Regions from separate parts of the Rhizobium sp. 862_C5_N1_2 genome, predicted to be linked through region 2. Evidence: predicted binding sites of a transcription regulator. Region 2 holds the regulator's gene; each other region holds the start of a gene.

Region 1 (7,702 bases), 2.6 Mb from region 2:
CGGTGAACGATCTCGATCTCGTTGAAGCCAACGAGGCCTTCGCGGCGCAAGCCTGCGCCGTCACCAAGGATCTCGGGTGGGATCCGTCGATCGTCAACGTCAACGGCGGGGCGATCGCGATCGGCCACCCGATCGGCGCCTCCGGCGCGCGCGTTCTCAACACGCTGCTGTTCGAAATGAAGCGCCGCGGTGCGAAGAAAGGTCTTGCCACGCTTTGCATCGGGGGCGGCATGGGTGTGGCCATGTGCTTTGAAGCGCTTTAAATAGCATACGATCCATGTTTGATTGAAGATCCCGCCACGCGGCGGGGCGAAAAACAAAAGGGGAGCGGAACATGAGCAGAGTGGCTGTGGTCACTGGGGGTACACGCGGCATCGGCGCGGCAATATCCATGGCACTGAAAAACGCCGGATACAGGGTCGCGGCCAGCTATGCGGGCAACGACGAGAAGGCCAAAGCCTTCCATGATGTCACCGGCGTTCCGGTGTTCAAATGGGATGTTTCGGATTACCTCGCCTGCGGCGAGGGAATTGCCAGGATCGAAAGCGAGATCGGGCCTGTCGAAATCCTCGTCAACAATGCCGGCATCACCCGCGACGCGATGTTCCACAAGATGACGCAGCAGCAGTGGCACGAGGTGATCAATACCAACCTCACCGGCCTGTTCAACATGACGCATCAGGTCTGGACCGGCATGCGTGACCGCAACTTCGGCCGTATCGTCAATATATCGTCGATCAACGGGCAGAAGGGCCAGATGGGCCAGGTGAATTATTCGGCGGCCAAGGCGGGCGATCTCGGCTTCACCAAGGCGCTGGCGCAGGAAGGGGCAAACAAGAACATCACCGTCAACGCCATTTGCCCCGGTTACATCGGAACGGAAATGGTGCTTGCCGTGCCGGAGAAGGTGCTGAATGAACGCATTATTCCGCAGATCCCCGTCGGCCGTCTCGGCGAACCGGAAGAGATCGCGCGCTGCGTCACCTTCCTCGTCTCCGACGATGCCGGCTTCATCACCGGTTCGACGCTGACGGCCAATGGTGGGCAATACTTCGCCTAGGCAATTCCATTCCTCGAGTCGGTAATACGGATTATCGGCAGATTCAAAGCGATGACGCGCCGGGAGACGCGCCATCGCTTATTTCATTTGCTGGATCAAAACCGGCGGTCGGTGTTTGGATGTCGCTGTTTCCGAACTCTGGCTGGGACTTTGGCGAGCGAGCGGTCGCCGCTGCTGAGGGCTGATATCGCGGTCGTCAGGAAAGCCGATGCGATGAGAGCGGCGACGAGGGAATTCAGGAAAATCTGGATCATGGAAACGTTCCTTTCCGGTGCGCCGGGCGGCTCTGCCTGTCCGTTGCGCTCGTGAAGGAGATATGGGCCTGCCCGTCGGGCGGCGGTAGATTTGACTTTCGCAACCGAGTGTCAACGACTCGTTGACGGGTGTGAGCGGCAAAGAAAACGGGCGCCGAAGCGCCCGTCGGGAGTCCGATATGCCTTTGCCGATTAGCGGCAACGAGCCTCGTAGCGGCGGCCGTAGCGGTCGCGATAGACGCAGTAGCCGCGGCGTTCGACCGAATGACCGATCAGAGCACCGGTCAGACCGCCTGCAACGGCGCCGACGGCTGCGCCGCCCCAGCTGTTGGTGACGACACCGCCAATGACCGCACCGGTGCCGGCGCCGATCGCCGTACCTTGCTCGGTCGCCGTGCAGGATGCCAGAGCGCCGACGAGCGCACCAATAAGAACAATCTTCTTCATCATGTCGTAACTCCCCAGGTTTGTAGGCCTTTAGACGCGGCCCATGAGTACAAGGATAATGATAATGACGAGAACTAGCCCCAAACCGCCAGAAGGTCCATAGCCCCAGCCACGGCTGTAACCCCAATTCGGCAGGGCTCCGATCAGAAGCAGAATAAGGATAACAAGAAGTATCGTGCCGAGCATAGTGTGTTCCCTTCATTTCATCTGCAATTCGAATGGACGAGAAACACTTATTGGCGATTTTTGTTCCCGGCTAAGCTCTCGAAATGTGACGAAACCTTGTTTGCGGTTTTCTGAGGAGCATGGCCGCTTTCACGAACGGTCGGCAGCATCGGTCGAATTCGACCATCCCGGGAAATCACCCCTATGGTTAAAAACTCCTTTAAATACAATATGTTGCGGTGAACAAAGCGGGAAAATCGTGATGTCGCCGATTCGTCAGCGATTCGTTCCCTCTTTGATCAACGCCTGCACTCGGCACCCGTATCGGCTGCCGCAGTTTAACGCGATCTGAATCCGGCTCCCGAAAGATTAATGCCGGTGCGATGAGGTGGAACGAAGGCCCCTGCCGCCGATCCGCATCTAGCGCCCGGACCTGAAGCTGCTACCAGATGTGGCCGTGAACGAAAGGCGAAAACGACGGAGTCAGCGATTCGTCTCCGATTCGTTCCGGCTTTGGTCGAGAGGTTAATTTCGGGCGGATTTTCGCTTGTTCAAGATCAGGCGGGAATCGGTCACTCACGATAGCGAAAATACGAACAAGAGAGAGTCTCACGATTCAGCATCTAGTGGGAAAAAGTGATTCAAAATCAACACTTAGCCGTGAACAAAAGCTGAATCAGCTGGAGTCACCGATTCGTCGCTGATTCGTTCTCACGCTGTTCCGAATCGGCAATTCGGGCGCTCCACGGGACTCGCAAAGGTCGTAATCCCCGAGGCATTTTGAAATCTGCCCTTGCGTTTGCGGCGGCAGCTGTCCATGTGTTCACTGGCTTCCATCGAGGAGCCGAGATTTTCCTGGGGCCACCCGCCTCATTTGCATGGACTCATGACTCTGACTTCGCAGCCGATGATTCTGAGTGGGCGCGGTGTGACCGCGGTGCTCGGGCCGACCAATACCGGCAAGACCCATTATGCCATCGAGCGCATGGTTGCGCACGGGACGGGCGTGATCGGCCTGCCGCTCCGGCTGCTAGCGCGCGAGGTCTATACGCGGGTGGTGGAGAAGGTCGGCGTGCAGAATGTGGCGCTGGTCACCGGCGAGGAAAAGATTTCGCCGCCCAATGCGCGTTTTTCCGTCTGCACCGTCGAAGCGATGCCGCGCGAGACTAAGGCCGCCTTCGTCGCGATCGACGAGGTGCAGCTCGCCGGCGATCTCGAGCGCGGCCATATCTTCACCGACCGCATCCTGCATCTTCGCGGCCGAGAGGAAACGCTGCTGCTCGGTGCGGCGACGATGCGGCCGATTCTGCTGCAGCTGCTGCCCGGCATCAATATCGTCGAGCGGCCGCGGCTTTCGCATCTTTTCTACGCCGGGCAGAAGAAGATCACCCGGCTGCCGCAGCGTTCGGCCATCGTCGCCTTCTCCGCCGACGAGGTCTATGCCATCGCCGAGCTCATCCGCCGGCAGCGCGGCGGCGCCGCGGTCGTGCTTGGCGCGCTCAGCCCGCGCACCCGCAATGCGCAGGTGGCGCTCTATCAGGCAGGCGACGTCGAATATCTGGTGGCGACCGATGCGATCGGCATGGGCCTCAACCTCGATGTCGATCACGTTGCCTTCGCCCAGGACCGGAAATTCGACGGTTACCAATTCCGCAATCTCAATCCTGGCGAACTCGGCCAGGTCGCCGGGCGCGCCGGGCGACACGTGCGGGACGGGACCTTCGGCGTCACCGGACAGGTCTCGCCCTTCGACGATGAGCTGGTGCAGCGCATCGAGGGGCACGAGTTCGACAACGTCAAGGTTTTGCAGTGGCGGACGACGGAGATGGACTTCTCCTCAATCGCATCGCTGCGCGCCAGCCTTGAGGTGGGACCGCGCGTACCGGGGCTGACGCGGGCGCTGCCTGCGGTCGACCAGCAGGCGCTGGAACAGCTTTCGCGCTATCCCGAGGTCATCGATCTCGCCGACAGGCCGGCGCGCGTCGAAAAACTCTGGGAGGCTTGCGCGCTTCCCGACTATCGGCGTATCACCCCAGCACAACATGCCGATCTTATCGCGACCCTCTTTTCCGATCTCGTCCGCTATGGCACGGTGAACGAGCAGTTTCTGGCGGAGCAGGTTCATCGCTCCGATCGAACAGATGGGGAAATTGACACGCTTTCGGCGCGAATCGCGCAGATAAGGACCTGGACCTACGTTTCGAATCGGCCCGGTTGGCTTGCCGATCCGACACACTGGCAGGAAAAGACGCGGGAAATCGAAGATCGATTGTCCGACGCGTTACATGAAAGGTTGACGAAACGCTTTGTTGATCGCAGGACATCTGTGCTCATGAAGCGCCTGAGAGAGAATGCGATGCTGGAAGCTGAAATCAGTGTGAATGGCGATGTCTTCGTTGAAGGACATCATGTAGGGCAGTTGAGCGGATTCCGTTTCACGCCGGTGGCGGGAACGGACGGACCGGATGCCAAGGCGGTTCAGGCTGCGTCGCAGAAGGCGCTCGGGCTCGAGTTCGAAGCCCGCGCGGCGCGGATGCATGCCGCCGGCAACAGCGATCTGGTGATCGGCTCGGACGGTTTGATCCGTTGGCTGGGCGACCCGGTGGCGCGGCTTTCGGGCAGCGATCACATCATGCGTCCGCGCGTGATCCTGCTGGCCGACGAACAACTGACGGGCAATGCCCGTGATCACGTCGCCGCCCGCATCGAGCGCTTCGTCAATCATCATATCAGCACGGTGCTGAAGCCGCTCGATGATCTGTCGCGCGCCGAGGACCTGCAGGGTCTCGCCAAGGGGCTTGCCTTCCAGCTCGTCGAGAATCTCGGGGTGCTCTTCCGTCGCGACGTGACCGAGGAGGTGAAGTCGCTGGACCAGGAGGCCCGTGCCTCCATGCGCCGTTACGGCGTGCGTTTCGGCGCCTATCATATCTTCGTTCCGGCACTTCTGAAGCCGGCGCCTGCCGAGCTCATCACGCTGCTCTGGGCGCTGAAGAATGACGGTCTCGACAAGGCGGGTTATGGCGATCTCATTCCGGTGCTTGCCGCCGGCCGCACCTCCGTCGTCACCGATCCGAGCTTCGAGCGGATGTTCTACAAGCTCGCCGGCTTCCGTTTCCTCGGCAAGCGTGCCGTGCGCATCGACATTCTGGAAAGGCTTGCCGATATCATCCGACCGCTGCTGCAATGGAAGCCCGGTCAAAACAACCGTCCGGAGGGCGCCTATGACGGCCGCCGCTTCACGACGACGACGGCGATGCTGTCGATCCTCGGTGCGACGCTCGAGGACATGGAAGAAATCCTCAAGGGTCTCGGCTATCGCGCCGATGCCGTGAAGGCGGAAGAGGCATCAGTACATCTTGCGACGCAGGATGCGGCCTCAGTGCCTGCTGCCACTGCGGAAACGCCTGCGGAAGAGACAGCCGAAAAGGCCGATCACGACGATGCCGACGGAGCGGCGGAAGAGACTGCTGCCGAAGCGTCTGCAACCGAGACGGCTCCGGCGGTTGCTGACGCGCCCGTAGCCGAAGCGGTCCAGACCCCCGCTCCGGTCGAAGCGATCGAGACATCGGCTCCGGTGGAAGCGTCTGGGGAAGCGGTGTCCGCTCCCGAGGAAGCAGCACCTGCTGCTGGGGAAGCAGCACCTGCTGCTGGGGAAGCCGGCGAGCCGGTGGAACCGAAGCCGGTTCTTCTGTGGCGTCTCGGCGGCCGCAACGACAATCAGCGCCAGGCGCGCGGCGGGCATGGCGATCGCCGTGGCGGCCAGGGTCAGGAGCGCGGTCAGAACCAGGAACGCGGCGACCGCAATCGCCGGCCCGGCGGCGGTGAAGGCGGCGAGGCCAATCGCGGCGGCGACGGCCGTGACAACAATCGCCAGAACCGCGGCAAGGAAGGCGGCGGTCGCGATGGCGGCCGGCCGCAGCAGGCAAGGGGCGACCGCAGCAACCAACCACGGGGCGACCAGCCGCGCGGCGACCGGCAGGACCGTGGCGATCGCAAGGATCGCGGTGACCGCAACGATCGTAACGACCGCAACAACAATCGCGGCGGCTCGCAGCCGCTGCGCTTTGAGGCCAAGCCGCCGCGCAAGGAGAAGCCGATCGATCCGGATTCGCCTTTCGCCAAGCTCGCGGCCCTCAAGGAGCAGATGAAGAAGTAGTCATGAGCGGGGAGACACAGCCGACAAGCGGTTCGCGCCAGCGCATCGACAAGTGGCTGTTCTTCGCGCGCATGGCGAAGTCACGCTCGGTGGCGCAGAGCCATATCCAATCAGGCCATGTGCGCATCAACGGCGAGCGCTGCAGCCAGCCGAGCCAGATGGTCAAGCCGGGTGACCGTATCGAGCTGACGCTGGAGCGGCGCGATGTCGTTCTCGTCGTGCGCCTTGCCGGCGAGCGGCGGGGGCCCTACGAGCAGGCGCGCCTGCTTTACGACGACCAATCCCCGCCGCCCGATGAGGCAAAACGTCTCACGCCTTACGAGCAGGCAATCCGGGCGACCGGCACCGGCCGTCCGACCAAAAAGGAAAGACGTGCAATCGACAGGCTGATGTCGGACGAGGATTAGAAAACTCTGTCTGCGGCGGCGGCTTTTGCAGATCGTTTATCCTTGAAATCCGGCGATAAAGCCGATACGTCACTGACAACCTGCCGGAAGCGTGCTTGCCTCCCAAGCCTGCTCACGCTTTTCCTCCGGCACGGGGATAGGCGCGACGTTCCAGGTTGCCCGGCCCCATCCGCATGGAAATCCTGGAGTTCTTCATGACCTATGTCGTGACCGACAATTGCATCAAGTGCAAATACACCGATTGCGTGGAAGTCTGCCCTGTCGACTGCTTCTATGAGGGCGAGAATTTCCTCGTCATCCATCCCGACGAATGCATCGATTGCGGCGTCTGCGAACCGGAATGTCCCGCCGAGGCGATCAAGCCCGATACCGAGCCGGGCCTCGACAAATGGCTGAAGATCAACACCGAATATGCGACGATCTGGCCGAATATTACGGTCAAGAAGGAGCCGTTGCCTGAGGCCAAGGAAATGGATGGCGAGTCCGGAAAATTCGAGAAATATTTTTCCGAGAAGCCTGGTTCCGGCGATTGAAACAGTGTCCACATTCGGTCGCCGGATTCGGGCGACCGCGGGCCGAAACGTTGTAAAAGCTGCGTGAGGCATATGGGTGACATGTGTTGCCCGCATGACTCAAGCGAAGCAAATTATTGATTTCCTCATATTTTTATGATAGGTTTCTGTTACTGTTCCATTTGTGGCATGACGCATGCCCAAAACCATCACGAAAGCAAAACCAATCCGTACGCGGTTTCCGTGACATATCAACGCTTTGAGCGCCGGGTCCCAAGATCGCGCGCAAGAAGTCTTTGCTTTTGCCCGATGGGACCAGAGTGAAGTCACCCGACGGATACTACCGTCTCACCCGGGCCTGACTGACCCGGCTCCGGCCGCCGCCGGAAGCGTAACAGGGAGTTTTTGAATAGAATGACGACTCAGCAGAAAAAGCCTTCTACAGCACGTCACGGCTTCAAGACCGGTGAATCGATCGTCTACCCCGCTCATGGCGTCGGTACCATCACCGCTATCGAAGAGCAAGAAGTTGCCGGCATGAAGCTCGAACTTTTCGTTATCGATTTCGAGAAGGACAAGATGCGTCTGAAGGTTCCGGTTGCGAAGGCAATGAGCATCGGTATGCGCAAGCTTTCGGAAACGGATTTCGTCGAGCGTGCATTGAAGGTCGTGCAGGGCAAGGCGCGTGTCAAGCGCACCAT
Region 2 (7,702 bases):
TTCGTCGGTGAGCGCGATGCGCTCCAGCTCCATCGCCACTTCGAGCAACGGATCATCCTTGATGCCGAGTTCGCCAAGCACTTCATGCGTCGTCTTCTGCATGATCTTGGCGCGCGGATCATAGTTCTTGTAGACGCGGTGACCGAAGCCCATCAGGCGGAACGGATCGTTCTTGTCCTTGGCGCGGGCGATATATTCCGGAATGTGGTCGACCGAGCCGATCTCGTTCAGCATGTTGAGCGCTGCTTCGTTGGCGCCGCCATGCGCGGGGCCCCAGAGGCAGGCGATGCCGGCAGCGATGCAGGCGAACGGGTTGGCGCCCGACGAACCGGCGAGACGGACGGTCGAGGTCGAGGCGTTCTGCTCATGATCGGCATGCAGGATGAAGATGCGGTCCATGGCGCGGGCAAGCACCGGATTGACCACATATTCCTCGCAAGGCACGGCAAAACACATGCGCAGGAAGTTCGAGGCGTAGTCGAGGTCGTTCTTCGGGTAAACGAAGGGCTGGCCGATATGGTACTTGTAGGCCATGGCGGCAAGCGTCGGCATCTTGGCGATCATGCGCAGGCTGGCGACCATGCGCTGGTGCGGATCGGTGATGTCGGTGGAGTCGTGGTAGAAGGCCGACAGCGCGCCGACGCAGCCGCACATGACGGCCATCGGATGCGCATCGCGGCGGAAGCCGGTGAAGAAGCGGCTCATCTGCTCGTGCACCATGGTGTGGTGCGTGACGCGATAATCGAAATCCTTCTTCTGCACGGTGGTCGGCAGTTCGCCGTAAAGCAAGAGGTAGCAGACCTCGAGGAAGTCGCCATGTTCGGCGAGCTGCTCGATCGGATAGCCGCGATGCAACAGGACACCTTCGTCGCCGTCGATGTAGGTGATTTTCGATTCACAGGATGCAGTCGACGTGAAACCCGGATCGTAGGTGAAGGAAGCCGTGTTCTTGTAGAGGGCACCGATATCGATGACGCTCGGGCCGATCGTGCCGCTTTTAACGGCAAGGTCGACTGATTTGTCACCGATTTTTATTGTAGCGCTTTGATCCGTCATGCTGATCCTCCGAAATGGCGGTGGCGCCATAAAAGCGCCATAGGGGTTAAGCGTCCTCACCGATAGCTATATGATCGCGAGGCTAATGCCAAGTTACCGTGATGGCATTTTGTGCATTGCAGTATCACCTTTTAGGCACTGCAGCGATGAGCCGCATGCATATCGGAAGCCGATGATTCGACTGCTCTTTTGGCTCTTTCAATTTTCCCTCACTTTTCAATCGATTATTCTTGCCGGATTTGATTGGCGGTTGCATTCTGCCTGTCGGGGCGAGTGACTTTGGGCAGCACATGCAGGAGTTGACGACAGTCGAATTGCGGCCGGAAGCAGGCGCCGGCCTTGCCGACTCCGCCGGTTTTTCTCCGGCTGTCGTGGTGACGCGGCCGCCAACGACGCAGTCGGCGACACCGTGGCGCCACCGGCTGCCGGCAGTAGCCTTGCAATCGCTGCGTGGTGGCATGCGCATGCTGGGCGAAGAGGCGGACCATGGCCGCCTGCTGCTGTTCTCACCGGTCTTCCTCGGGGCCGGCTCAGCCTTCTGGTTTCTAGCGGCATCGGACTTCCCGCTCGTTGCATCGCTGCTCTGCCTGTTGGTGCTGACCGTCGCGGTTCTCATCGCCAGCCGCAACCGGGCGGCATTGCGGGCAACGCTGCTGGCGCTTGCACTTGTCGCCTGCGGCGTGGTCTCGGCGCAGCTCGAGAGCCGGCGGGCTTCGACCGTGATCCTCGATTCATCAGTGACGACGACGGTGACCGGCCGTGTCGAGCGGCGCGAAGGCGATGGTCGCGGGCGGTGGCGCTATATTCTTGCCGTCACCGGCACTGAGGCGCCGGAGGTGAAGCGGCCGCCGGGGCGCATAACCGCGATCGCCCGCGGCGCGGACGCGCCTTTCGAGATCGGTGATATCATAACCGGCAGGGCACGGCTGACGCCGCCAGCAGGTCCAGCGCTTCCTGAGCTCAACGACTTCTCCTTCGGTGCCTATTTCGATGGCATCGGCGCCAACGGCTTCTTCTACGGTGCGCCGACAAAGGTCGATTTGCAGGCAGGTCCGCAAGCGGCCAGATCGACGACGGAAGCGCTGCTCGAAGGTCTCTACCGGCTGCGCAGCGGTATCGGAGACCGCATAAGGTCGATCCTGCCCGGCGACACCGGCGCTTTTGCCGCTGCTCTGGTGACGGACGAGCGGCGCGCCATCTCGAATGAGACGACGGAGGCGCTGCGCCAGTCCGGTCTGGCTCATATCATCGCTATCTCCGGCCTCAATATGGCGCTGTCAGCCGGCATCTTCTTCGTCGGTTTCCGCATGCTGCTCAGCCTCTTTCCCGGTGTCGCCCAAGCCTATCCGACCAAGAAGATCGCCGCTGCCGGCGCGCTCATCGCCGTCACGGCTTATTTCCTGATCTCCGGCTTTGCCGTCTCGGCCGAACGCGCCTTCATCATGATGGCGATCATGTTGATTGCCGTCTTCTTCGACCGGCCGTCGATCAGCCTGCGCAATGTCGCTCTCTCGGCGCTCGTCATTCTCGCCATTTCACCGTCCGAGGTCTTGGGTCCGAGCTTCCAGATGTCCTTTGCCGCGACATTGGCGTTGGTATCTGGCTACCAGCTGTGGAAGGACCGGCGCGTCCGCGAAAACGCTTTCCTGAAGCTGCCGATTTTTCGGCCCGTCGTTACGGTTGCGGGTTTCTTCGGCGGCGTCTTCCTGACCTCGCTGATCGGCGGCTTTTCCACCGCGCTGTTTTCGATCGAGCATTTTCATCGCCTGACTGCCTATGGCCTGCCGGCAAACCTCGCGACGATGCCGATCATCTCCTTCATCATCATGCCGGCCGGGTTGCTGGCGATGCTGCTCATGCCTTTCGGTCTGGACGTTTTGCCTTGGAAGGTCGTCGGATTCGGCCTCGATCTGGTGATCGCGATCGCAAAGACGGTGTCCGGCTGGGGTGGCGACATCGGCATCGGCCGCTTGCCCGCTTGGTATTTCGCGATCGCCGTCGCAGGCTTTCTGCTGCTGACGCTGCTCCGCACCCGGCTGCGCCATATCGGCACATCGATCATCGCGGTGTCGACGCTCGTCCTCTTGCTTCAGCCGGTTCCCCGGCCGCCGGATCTGGCGATTTCGGAGGATGGTGGTCTCGTCGCAATCGTCGAGGCGGGGGCCATGGCTTCCAACCGTGAAAGACCGCCGGATTTCATCTTCGACCAGTGGCAGAGAGCGCTGGTCCTGCCGACGCATCACCCGCCGAAGATGCTGGATGGTCCTGTTATTCCGCCGGAGGGAGAAGACCGCCGCGTCAGGCTTTCCCGCGATCAGCAGAACGAAGCAAGGTCGGCGATGCGGGCGGCTGCAGCGGCCGGTGAAGCCAACCGCTTTTCCTGCGTCAAGAAGGCCTGGTGCACATCAAGGCTTGGCAATGGTCATGTCGTTGCTGTCATCGACAATGCCGCCTATCTCGGTCCGGCATGCGACGCGGCCGATATCGTCGTGACGTCGGTCCGCCTGCGCTTCAACAGCTGCCGCTCAGGGGCGACGCTCTTCACCGGCGAAACGCTGCGCAGGACCGGCTCCGTCGAGTTGCGCTTCGCCGACGCCGGCCTGGAGGTCGCAACCGCATTCGATGCATTGTCGCGGCCATGGATGCGGCATCGCGCCTATGACTGGCGCAGCAACAGTTTTGCCGAATCCGGACTGCCTGATGTCAGTGATAGCGGCGAATGAGGCCGACGAGCTTGCCCTGAACCTTGACGCGGTCCGGCCCGAAAATCCGGGTCTCGTAAGCCGGGTTGGCCGCCTCCAGCGCGATCGAGGCGCCTTTGCGGCGGAAGCGTTTGAGTGTCGCTTCTTCGTCGTCGACGAGAGCAACGACGATGTCGCCAGGACTTGCGGTGCTGCCGTTGCGAATAATCACGGTGTCGCCGTCGAAGATGCCGGCGTCGATCATCGAATCGCCCTTGACCTCGAGCGCATAATGTTCACCGGAACCGAGCATGTCGGCCGGAACGACGATGTCGTGGGTGTTGTTCTGGATCGCCGAGATCGGAACACCGGCGGCGATACGGCCCATGACCGGCACGGAGACCGAGTTGCCGTTGTCGGCGACGGGTTTTGCGGGAGCAGGAGTGGCGACCGGCTGCGGCTTGCCAAGGCTGCCCTCGATGACGCTGGGCGAAAAGCCCCGCCGGGGCTGAATGCTGGGGCTGTAGGCCTCCGGAAGCTTGATAACCTCGAGCGCACGGGCGCGGTTCGGTAGGCGGCGAATGAAGCCACGTTCCTCGAGCGCCGTAATCAGCCGGTGAATCCCGGACTTGGAAGCGAGGTCCAGGGCATCCTTCATTTCGTCGAAAGATGGCGGAACGCCGGATTCCTTCATGCGCTCATGAATGAAAAGGAGAAGCTCCTGTTGTTTGCGCGTGAGCATCGACGTTGTGACCTCGTGATTGAAACAAATCCAGAACAGACACTATATGTTCCATATGTGTTCCGCAAGTAGCTAAATTTCCGTAAAACTTGGCGCCAACTCGTTGAGATTTTTATTTTCATTCGCCGGATTGGGACACATCTCTTGCATTGAGGGGCGCGCCATCGCACATCTCTTGCCGTTTCCAGGAGGGATATCATGAACGAGCGTTCCGCCAAGCCGCACCCGCTGGATCATGTGGTGCTGCCCGTCGTCAATATCGATCTGGCGCGCGAGAGGCTTGGCAAGCTCGGCTTCACCGTTGCCGCCGATGCACGCCATCCCTTCGGAACGGAAAACGCCTGCGTCTTTTTTGCCGACAAGACCTATCTGGAGCCGCTCGGGATTGCGAGTGTCGAGGAGAGCGAGGCCTCAGCGCGGCAAGGCAATGTTTTCACGGCCCGCAACCGGGCCTTCCGCTTCCGCTGCGGCGAGGAGGGGCTTTCGGGGCTTGCTTTCGGCAGTAAGGATGCCGGCGTCGATCATCAGAACTTCGTCGGCAACGGATCGAGCGCCGGCGAGATGCTGCAGTTCACCCGGCCGATGACGATGCCGGACGGTTCTGAGAGCATCGCCGGCTTCAAGCTGGCTTTTGCCGGCGACCTGCGAGCGCCCGATCTCTTCCTTTTCAGCGTCGAACGCGTCAATCCGCTGCCGGCCGACCGCGGCGCGCTGGAGACGCATGCCAATGGCGTCACCGGCATTGCCGAGATCGCGCTCTGCGCGCCTGATGCTGCCGCTTTCGGAGCCTTCGTCGGCCTTGCCGTGGCGCAGGCGGCAGTCGAGAAAACCGGTTTTGGCGTCAATGTTGCTGCTTCGAACGCGAAAATCAGTCTGATGACGCCGGAAGGGCTAGAAGCCTATTTCGAGATCGCCGGCTCATCCGCCGATCGCGGCCTGCGTGGCCGGGCAATCCTCTTCATTGTCGCCGATCTTGCCGTGACAGAAGCGCATTTGGCTGCTAACGGGGTGACATACACGCGCAAGAACAATCGCATTCTGGTGAAGCCCGCGCCCGGGCAGGGCACGCTCTTCGCCTTCGAGGAGACACGATGAGCACTGAGACGAATTCCGAAGTCAAGATCGGCGAAGGCCAAGGCCAGGTGACCTTTTCCAATACCGGCCGGCTGTCGCTGATTGCCGGTCCCTGCCAGATGGAGAGCCGCGACCACGCCTTCATGGTTGCCGGCACGCTGAAAGAGCTTTGCGCAAAGCTCGGCATCGGCCTCGTTTACAAGAGCTCCTTCGACAAGGCGAACCGCACCTCGCTCTCGGCTGAACGCGGCATCGGGATCGAAAAGGGCATGGAGGTTTTTGCCGCCCTCAAGAAGGAATTCGGCTTTCCTGTCCTGACCGACGTTCATACCGCCGAGCAATGCGCGGAGGTGGCAAAGGTCGTCGACGTCCTGCAGATCCCGGCCTTCCTTTGCCGCCAGACCGACCTTCTCATCGCCGCCGCCAAGACCGGCCGCGTCGTCAATGTCAAGAAGGGCCAGTTCCTCGCTCCCTGGGATATGAAGAACGTCCTGAAGAAGCTCAACGCCAGCGGCAATCCGAACGTGCTGCTGTGCGAGCGTGGCGCCTCATTCGGCTATAACACGCTGGTTTCCGACATGCGCTCGCTGCCGATCATGGCGGCGATGGGCGCGCCCGTTATCTTCGATGCCACCCATTCCGTTGCGCAGCCGGGCGGGCAGGGCGATTCCTCCGGCGGTCAGCGGGAATTCGTGGAAACACTGGCGCGCGCAGCAGTGGCTGCCGGTATTGCCGGCGTCTTCGTCGAAACCCACCAGGACCCCGACAATGCACCTTCCGACGGCCCCAACATGGTCTATCTCGAGGACATGCCGCGGCTGCTTGAAAAGCTGCTTGCCTTCGATGCGGTCGCCAAGGCTTGACGTTCAACAGCCTGACATGATCGTGCTATAGGCATGTCGCGAAAAAGTGTGCAGCGGTTTTGCGACAACGACATGCGGAAAGCCAAAGACCTAAAGCGTGGCAAGCGAATCTGAAAGATCGCGACGCGCTTTAGGCGAGATCCAAACGCTGGTTCGAAGGCTGGAAATTGCAGCATTGTAATTTGCACGCCTTCGACTAAGACAGGTTTCGAACCGACTTATCACCACCCACCGAGCAGGAAGAACCCATGACTGCAATCACCGATATCATCGCCCGCGAGATTCTCGATAGCCGTGGCAACCCCACCGTCGAAGTCGATGTCTATCTCGAAGATGGCAGCATGGGCCGCGCGGCCGTTCCCTCGGGCGCCTCGACGGGCGCGCATGAGGCGGTCGAACTGCGCGACGGCGGCAAGCGCTACCTGGGCAAGGGTGTCGAAAAGGCGGTGGAAGCCGCCAACACCGAGATCTTCGACGCGATCGGCGGCATCGACGCCGAAAACCAGATCCAGATCGACAACATCATGATCGAGCTGGACGGCACGCCGAACAAGTCGCGCCTCGGCGCCAACGCCATCCTCGGCGTGTCGCTCGCCGTCGCCAAGGCTGCTGCCCAGGCGTCCGGCCTGCCGCTCTACCGTTATGTCGGCGGCGCTTCCGCCAGCCTGCTGCCGGTGCCGATGATGAACATCATCAACGGCGGCGCCCACGCCGACAATCCGATCGATTTCCAGGAATTCATGATCCTGCCAGTCGGCGCCGATTCGATCGCCGAAGCCGTGCGCATGGGTTCGGAAGTCTTCCATACGCTGCGCAAGGAACTTGCCGCGCAGGGCCATAACACCAATGTCGGCGACGAAGGCGGTTTCGCACCGGGTCTGAAGAGTGCTTCGGAAGCTCTCGACTTCATCATGAAGTCGGTCGAGAAAGCCGGCTACAAGCCGGGCGAGGACATCTACCTCGGCCTCGACTGCGCCTCGACCGAATTCTTCAAGGACGGCAAATACGTTCTCGAAGGGGAAGGCCGCACGCTGGAATCGGGCGCCATGGCCGAATATCTGGCTGAGCTCGCCGCCAAGTATCCGATCATCTCGATCGAGGACGGCATGGCCGAAGACGATTGGGACGGCTGGAAGACGCTGACCGACCTGACCGGCAAGAAGACCCAGCTCGTCGGCGACGATCTCTTCGTTACCAACTCCGCCCGTCTTCGCGACGGCATCCGCATGGGCGTCGCCAACTCGATCCTCGTCAAGGTCAACCAGATCGGCTCGCTGACGGAAACG
Region 3 (7,702 bases), 1.2 Mb from region 2:
CCGCCGTCCGGACCTATGAAGGTGAACTGGCCGCTGCCCGCGCCAAATCCAACGCGATCGGCGCCGCCGCCCGAGACGCCGCTAAGGCCAAGGCCGAAGAGGATCGTCGCGCTGTCGAGGCGAGCCTGTCGGAAAAGATCAAGGCTGCCGAGCTCCGCATCGGCGAGATCAAGGCCAAGGCCTTCGCCGACGTCGGCACCATTGCCGAGGAGACGGCGGCTGCCGTTGTCGATCAGTTGATCGGCGGCACCGTTGCCAAGGCCGATGTCGCTGCCGCCGTCGCGGCTGCCAAGAAGGAGGCTTGATCGATGGAATTTGCCTTTGACGCGACTTTCTTCGCCTTTGTCGGCCTCGTCCTCTTCCTGGCGCTGGTCGTTTACCTGAAGGTTCCGGGCATGATGGCACGGTCGCTCGACGACCGCGCCGACCAGATCCGCAACGAATTGGCCGAAGCCAAGCGTCTGCGCGAAGAGGCCCAGCACCTGCTCGCCGAATACCAGCGCAAGCGCAAGGAAGCGGAAGCCGAGGCGGCCCATATCGTTGCCGCCGCCGAGCGCGAAGCCCAAATGCTGACTGCTGAAGCGAAGAAGAAGACGGAAGAATTCGTCACCAATCGCACGGCGCTCTCCGAGCAGAAGATCAAGCAGGCCGAGGCCGAAGCGATGAAGGCGGTACGTTCCGCTGCTGTCGATCTGGCGATCGCCGCCGCAGAAACCGTGCTTGCCAAGCAGGCCGATGCCAAGGTTCAGTCCGAGCTCTTCGGCAATGCCGTCGGCCAGGTCAAGACGCGGCTCAACTGAGCGCTTCGAAAAAGATTGAGAGGAAAGGCCGGGAATGTCCCGGCCTTTTCGTTTGAGCGGTTTTTTCTTCTGCTTGGCTTTTTTTGAATGGCCTATTCGGAAAGCAGCTCGTCCGTCTCAGGACCATCCTCGACCTTTCGCAACGGCCTGAAGCTCATCCGGTGCAGGGAACAGGGGCCGTGCCTCTCGATGCCGGCGCGGTGCTGCGCCGTGCCATAGCCAACATGCGCGGCAAAACCGTAATCCGGAAATACATTATGCGCTCGTGCCATCATCCGGTCGCGCGTCACCTTGGCGACGATCGAGGCGGCGGCGATCGAGACCGAGCGGGCATCACCCTTGACCACGGCCTGCCCGGGGCAATCAAGGCCGGGCGGCACATCGAGCCCGTCGGTCAGCACGTAGCTTGCCGGAATGGCGAGGCTGCAGATGGCTCGGCGCATGGCGTCGAGGCTTGCCTTGCGGATATCCGTCTCGTCGATGCGCGTCGAGCTGGAGGAGGCGATCGAGACGGTCGCCGTCGACAGGATCTGTACGAACAGTTCCTCGCGCCGTTGCGCCGAAAGCTGCTTGGAATCGTTCAGACCCTCAGGGATGCGCCGCGGATCAAGGATGACCGCAGCAGCAACGACCGGTCCCGCCAGCGGCCCGCGGCCTGCCTCGTCGGCACCGGCAACCGGCCAGTGGCCGGCCTTGCGGGCTTTGAGTTCCAGCCGGAAATCCGGCACGAGCGGAACCGTGTCGAAAAGCAGGGGAGAATCGGGTGACGTGCGAGGTTTCATGCGGCTGAACCTCGCACGCCAACCCGATTGCCCGCAAGTCCCCGGATCAGGGCGGCGGCCGGGGACGCTCCGGCGGATGGTGGCGGTCAGGGCCATCCGCGGGAATTGCGCTCGGGCTCGAAAACAGGCGGTTTTTTCGAGAGCCGATGCGCAAGCTCGAAGCAATTCCAGGAAGGTGCGGCGCGGTTTCCCGTCCGGAATTGCGTAAAAGGTTAGAGGCAATTCCAGGAAAAGTGCGGCGCGGTTTTCGGTCCGGAATTGCGTAAAAACAAAAGGTTAGAGCAACGACAACTGCACGCCGCTGCCATCGGGCGGCACGAACAGATCGTCGCGCAGCGGCACGCTGCGGCGTGTCAGGCCGAAACGTCGGGCTGCCATTTCAAAACGCCGGGCGATCTGCCAGGCATAGGGGCCGGCGCCCTTCATGCGCTTGCCGAATTCGGCGTCATAATCCTTGCCGCCGCGCATCGAGCGCACCAGCGACATCACATGCCGGTAACGATCGGGGTAATGCTGCAGCAGCCAGTCGCGAAACAGCGGGCTGACCTCGAGCGGCAGCCTGAGGATGACATAGCTCGCCTCGGCGGCGCCGGCAGCCTTGGCCGATTCGAGGATGCGCTCAAGTTCGTGGTCGTTCAGCGCCGGGATGAGCGGGGCGGCCATGACAGCCGTCTGCACGCCTGCTTCGGCAAGGGTGCGGATCGTCTCCAGCCGCCGCGGCGGCGTGGCGGCACGCGGCTCCATCGTCCGGGCAAGCTTGCGATCCAGCGTGGTCACCGAGATGCCGACGCGCACCAGGTTCTTAGCTGCCATCTCCTGCAGAATGTCGAGATCACGCAGGATCATCGCCGACTTGGTGACGATCGATACCGGATGGTTCGCCTTGTTCAACACCTCGAGAATACCGCGCATGATGCGCCATTCCTTCTCGATCGGCTGATAGGGATCGGTATTGGTGCCGATCGCGATCACTCGCACTTTGTAGCCGGGCTTGGCGAGTTCCCGCTCCAGGAGTTTTGCCGCATCGGGCTTGGCAAAGAGCTTCGTTTCGAAATCGAGCCCTGCAGAAAGCCCCATATAGGCGTGTGTCGGCCGGGCGAAACAATAGATGCATCCGTGCTCGCAGCCGCGATAGGGATTGATCGAGCGGTCGAAGGGAATGTCCGGCGATTCGTTGCGGGTGATTGCCGTGCGCGGCTTCTCGACCTGCACTTCTGTCTTGAAGGGCGGCAGCTCTTCCCACGTCTGCCAGCCATCGTCGACGGTCTCCCGCTGCAGCGCCTCGAACCGACCTGTCGGGTTCAGCCCCGCCCCACGTCCACGCCGCCGATCGACCTCGACTCTCAGACCGGAGGAAACGATCATCGCATCGGCAATATCTGCCGTATTGGCAGGCGCGAATGCGGCCTGCCCTGCCAGGGACTGCTCTCTCATCGGATTCTCCCGTGGCGGAAAGCCATCGCCTCCGCCCGTTCTGCTGATTAAATTCCTATCTGCAAAACGAGAACAATGCAAGAACAAAATGAGGAAAACGGTGCTGGCAAAAATTTGTGCGGCGCATTATAAATGGTCAATGTTGACGGTTGTTCTCGAATGTCAGGATCAGGAATCTGAGCTGGCGCAGACCTTATCGGTATTGGTGGCAGGCGCGGTGGAGGGGCTGGTGAGCGATGTGGTCGTGCTCGATCACGGCTCGCGCGACGGCACCTCGCGGGTGGCCGACGCCGCCGGCTGCCGCTTCCATTCGCAGTGGGATATCAAGGACATCGTCCGCTCCGCCCGCGGCGAATGGCTGCTCTTCGTCGAGCCGGGCGCGAGACCTCAGGCCGGCTGGATCGATGAGATCGCCGAATATGTCGCATTGAACAAGCTGCCGGCGCGCTTCACCGCCTCGCGTGGTTACAGGCGCCCGTTCTTCCAGCGTGTCGGCCGTGCCGTGCCGCCGCTGGAACTCGGCTTTCTCCTGCCGAAGAAGCAGGCGCTCGCCATCGCCAAAAGCGGGATGCGGCTTACCGAATTCGTCAAGGGCCAGAAGCCGCGCAAACTCGCGAGCGAACTGATTCCGTCCTGGGTTGCCCGCGCTGCACGGTAGGTGCCGCAAACCTCTCCATGAGCAAAAGATGGCGCCCAATAGGATTTCGCGCTATAATTCGAACATGGCGCCGTCGAAGCGCCTCGCTTCGCAACGGAATGGCCATGGAATGCCGGTGAACGGCAGAACAGGTCAGCGAAAATCTCCTCTTCTGCCGGTTTCCGGCGAAAGGAGGTGCGTCATGGTACGCAGTATGATCTACGGCCTCATTGCCGTCATATTGCCGACATTGGTGATCGCGCATCCGCATTCGGCAGCATCGCAGATGATGCGCAGTTGCGCAGGCCGACCCGAAATCGTCAATTTCCTGGACAAAAACTTCGCCGAAAAGCTCACGGCAGTCGGACTGATCAACGAGAACGCCATTCTGGAGGTCTATGCCGCCGAAAGCGGCACCTGGACCCTCATCGTCACGGATGTTCACGGCATAAGCTGCGTTCTGCTGTCGGGTGATAGCTGGGACACCATGCCCGTCTTGCCGGGCCTGGCCACATAGTGAATGCCCCTGGTTCGCCAGGGGCAACCATGCCCTACTTCGTCGCGCCGCGTTTCAGGTGTTCGTCCAGACGCGGCATGATCTCGACGAAATTGCACGGCGCGCTGCGGTAGTCGAGCTGTCCTTTCAGAATGCCGTCCCAGGCATCCCGGCAGGCACCGGGCGAGCCCGGCAGCACGAAGATGAAGGTGGAGTTGGCAACGCCTGCCGTGGCGCGCGACTGGATCGTCGCCGTGCCGATCTTCTCGTAGGAGATCCGGTGGAAGATGGCGGAAAAGCCGTCCATCCGCTTTTCGAACAAAGGCTCCAGCGCCTCGGGCGTCACGTCGCGGCCGGTAAAGCCGGTGCCGCCTGTGGTGATGACCACGTCTATGTCTTCTCTGTCAGTCCAGGCCTTCACCCGCGCGGCAATCTCCGCGCGATCATCAGGCACGATTCCCCGGTCGACCAACCTATGGCCCGCCTCTGTGATCCGCGCCGCCAGCGTGTCGCCTGACTTGTCTGTCTCCGGCGTGCGCGTATCTGAGATCGTCAGAACCGCAATGCCGACCGCGATGAAGGGCCGCTTTTCGTCCAGACCTGCCATCATGCGCCTCCCGAAACCGTTTCCGTCGCCTGGAAATACCAGTCGGGCCGCTCGTCGTGAAGAGCTGCCGCCGCATCTTCGGCAGCAGCCATGGTCGCAAAGATGCCGAAACAGGTGGCGCCGGAACCGGACATGCGGGTCAAAAGCGCGCCGTTAGCCTGCAGCATCGCCGAGATCGCCGCAATCTCCGGCACGAGTTCGCGCGCCGGCGGCTCCAGGTCGTTGCGGGCAGCGGCAATCGCCGCGAGCCAGTCGGCAGCTAGAGGCCGGCTCGGTGGCAGGCTCAGGGCCGGATTGTTCTTTGTCGCCAGTTGGCGGAAAACCTCGGGCGTGGAGACGCCCTTCAGCGGATTGGCGAGCACCATGGCAAGGACGGGCAGCTCCGGCACGGGTTCGATCTTTTCGCCGATGCCGCGGGCAATCAGCGGCCGGCTCGCAAGGCACATCGGCACGTCGGCGCCGAGCTTCAGGGCGAGAGCTGCGAGCGCCTCCTCGGGCAAGCTCGTGCCCCAGAGCCGCATCAGCCCACGCAGCGTCGCGGCCGCATCGGCCGAGCCGCCGCCGATGCCGGAGGCAACCGGCAGATTCTTTTCGAGCTGGATACGGACGGGAAAGGCGAGGGGACCGATCGCCTCGCGCAGGAGATCGCGCGCCTTCAGCACCAGGTTGGTGCCGCCGTCGCCGGCAAGTGTTTCGCCGAAACGGCCAGACAGGGTAAATTCGTCGGTCGGCGACCGCATGAAGTCCAGCCGGTCGCCATGATCTGTGAAGGTCACCAGCATATCGAGCAGATGATAGCCATCCGGCCGCTGGCCCGTCACATGCAGGGCCAGGTTGATTTTCGCACGAGCTTCCTCGGAGATGCTGGAGCATGATGCCGAAAAGTCTGAGCGGTTTTCGGACGACATCATGCTCTACTTCTTTGATCTCGAAGCGGCCAAGCCCTCTTCAGGGCCCTCTCCAGGCAAACGTCCCGCCCGTCAGGATTTCTTGTCGACCGGCGGCGGGATGACGGGTGCCGGATCCGGCTGCTTCTTGTCGGCCGCCTTGGCATCGTCGCTGGCGGGAGGCAGGCCGTTGGCGACCTTGTCCTTGATCTTCGGAATTTCGGCGGCTTCAGGCTCCGAGCTGAGCGCCCGGTTCCACTGGTAGACGGCCTCGAGCTTGCGCCCGACGCGCCAGTAGGCATCGCCGAGATGGTCGTTGATCGTCGCGTCGCCGGCCTTGATCTGTGCGGCCCGTTCCAGCTCGTCGACGGCATCGTCGAAGCGGTTGAGGCGGAAATAGGCCCAGCCGAGCGAATCGATGATGTAACCATCGTCAGGGCGAAGATCGACGGCCTTCTTGATCATGCCGAGACCTTCGTCGAGGTTCCGGTTCATGTCGATCCAGGAATAACCGAGATAGTTCAGCACCTGCGGCTGGTCGGGATTGAGCTCCAGCGCCTTGCGGAAGTTCGGTTCCGCCTGGTCCCACTTCTTCAGCCGCTCATAGGCGATGCCGCGCTGGAAGAAGACGCTCCAGTTGGCGCGGCCGGGAATGGGGCCGATCGCATCGACGGCCTTGTCGTAATTGGTGGCCATCGCCTGGTAGTCCTTGGCGTCGGAAAGGACGCTGCCATAGGCGAGGTAACTGCGGATGTCCTTCGGGTCGGAGGCGATCAGCGCCTGCAGGTGCTTGCGCGCCTCATCCACCTTGCCGCCCTGGGCAAGGGCAAGGCCGAGCTGCAGCTCGGAGATGCGCCGCATCGGTGAATTCTCCGGCACTTTCTTGTAGAGCGCGATGGCGCGGTCCATCTGGTTCTGCTTCTCGGCAATGCCGCCGAGCAGCACCAGCGTATCGGCGCTGTTCGGATCGAGCGCATTGGCCGTCTGCAGGTAAAGCGAGACGATATCCTCGGCGCCGTCGCGGTTCAGCGCGCCGCCGACGGAGAAGAGCACGCCGGCAGCCCCTTCTTCGGCCGTCTTGACCTGCTGTTCCTGCTTCTCGTTCTTTTCGACGCTGTCGCGCAGCGCATTCAGCGGCGCGTAGTTCGGCAGCAGGTTGTCGCCGACGGAAACGGCGTCGAGCGCCTTCTGCTTGTTGCCTTGTGTTGCTTCGAGGCGGGCAAGCGCCATCACCGCCCGCATGAAGGTATCGGGCGCCGTCGCTCCGCCTTCCTTGTCGAGCACGGCATCGTTCAGATGCTGGCGGGCGGACTTCACGTCGCCGATGGCGATGGCGATCGCGCCGGCATTGTAATTCTGAAAGATGCGGAACCAGTCCGGCCCCTTCATCTTCTCGACCATGGCGAGCGCTTCCTTGCCGCGGCCGGCGCCGACGCGGGCCCAGGCGAGCAGCAGGTCGTTCATCATCCGATCGAGATCGTTCGGCCCCTTATATTTCAGGATGGACTCGGCGGTCTTGTAGTCGTCGCGACGTACGGCATCCATGCCGCGCACGATCGTGGTGATGCGCTCGACGGAAGGATCGCCCTTCAGGTCGTTGGCGTATTTGACGCCCTCCTTGATGTCGCCATTGAGCAGCAGCGAGATCATCAGCCGCTGGCGAATCTCGGGATTGCCGGGCTCGATCTGCAGCGCCTTCTTGTAGAGCTCGATCGCCGTTTCGTAGTCATGATCGACATCGGCCGTGCGCGCGGCAAGGAAGGCTCCGGAGAAACTGGTAACGCTATCGGCATCAAAGTGAGCGGCCGTGCCGGCATCGTCTGCCTTGGCCGCATCCTCGGCGTTCACGCCGCCGACACTGCCCAGCGAAAGGACAGCTGCAAGCGCTGCGCTCGTAAGAAGACGGATGGCAAGTCTCTGCCGCATTAGGAAACCTTTCTTCGACAGCGTCCCGACAATGGTGCCGGCCGCAAAACAAGTTGCGATCACTGATTCATAACAGGATGGCTTTTTTGAAGCGGCGCCGCAAGAAAATCAGCCTGCGATCAAGGACGTTTGA

Evidence for each region. Region 2 encodes LexA, which represses DNA repair genes until DNA is damaged. Its sites were predicted from a motif close to TGTTCNNNNTGTGTTCNG; they were not measured.
Region 1: a site for LexA is predicted at 2,633-2,650, ahead of ACD590_RS21735 (helicase-related protein). Genes of this name have one in related genera too.
Region 3: a site for LexA is predicted at 3,085-3,102, ahead of ACD590_RS02875 (PA0069 family radical SAM protein). Genes of this name have one in related genera too.

The regions. Positions count from the first base shown of each region.
Region 1 covers NZ_JBPWPT010000001.1:4,406,217-4,413,918, reverse strand. Annotated here, with positions in the region: gene ACD590_RS21760 (acetyl-CoA C-acetyltransferase) at 1-263, shown strand, start outside; gene ACD590_RS21755 (beta-ketoacyl-ACP reductase) at 335-1,060, shown strand; gene ACD590_RS21750 (hypothetical protein) at 1,156-1,314, opposite strand; gene ACD590_RS21745 (YMGG-like glycine zipper-containing protein) at 1,507-1,764, opposite strand; gene ACD590_RS21740 (DUF3309 family protein) at 1,792-1,947, opposite strand; gene ACD590_RS21735 (helicase-related protein) at 2,813-6,082, shown strand; gene ACD590_RS21730 (RNA-binding S4 domain-containing protein) at 6,085-6,489, shown strand; gene fdxA (ferredoxin FdxA) at 6,684-7,022, shown strand; gene ACD590_RS21720 (CarD family transcriptional regulator) at 7,416-7,702, shown strand, end outside.
Region 2 covers NZ_JBPWPT010000001.1:1,767,135-1,774,836, forward strand. Annotated here, with positions in the region: gene gltA (citrate synthase) at 1-1,056, opposite strand, end outside; gene ACD590_RS08980 (ComEC/Rec2 family competence protein) at 1,347-3,779, shown strand; gene lexA (transcriptional repressor LexA) at 3,760-4,479, opposite strand; gene ACD590_RS08990 (VOC family protein) at 4,678-5,574, shown strand; gene kdsA (3-deoxy-8-phosphooctulonate synthase) at 5,571-6,416, shown strand; gene eno (phosphopyruvate hydratase) at 6,665-7,702, shown strand, end outside.
Region 3 covers NZ_JBPWPT010000001.1:588,913-596,614, forward strand. Annotated here, with positions in the region: gene ACD590_RS02860 (F0F1 ATP synthase subunit B) at 1-305, shown strand, start outside; gene ACD590_RS02865 (F0F1 ATP synthase subunit B) at 309-800, shown strand; gene ACD590_RS02870 (ribonuclease HII) at 893-1,582, opposite strand; gene ACD590_RS02875 (PA0069 family radical SAM protein) at 1,859-3,016, opposite strand; gene ACD590_RS02880 (glycosyltransferase family 2 protein) at 3,156-3,674, shown strand; gene ACD590_RS02885 (hypothetical protein) at 3,856-4,170, shown strand; gene moaB (molybdenum cofactor biosynthesis protein B) at 4,205-4,756, opposite strand; gene ACD590_RS02895 (4-(cytidine 5'-diphospho)-2-C-methyl-D-erythritol kinase) at 4,756-5,667, opposite strand; gene ACD590_RS02900 (tetratricopeptide repeat protein) at 5,737-7,569, opposite strand.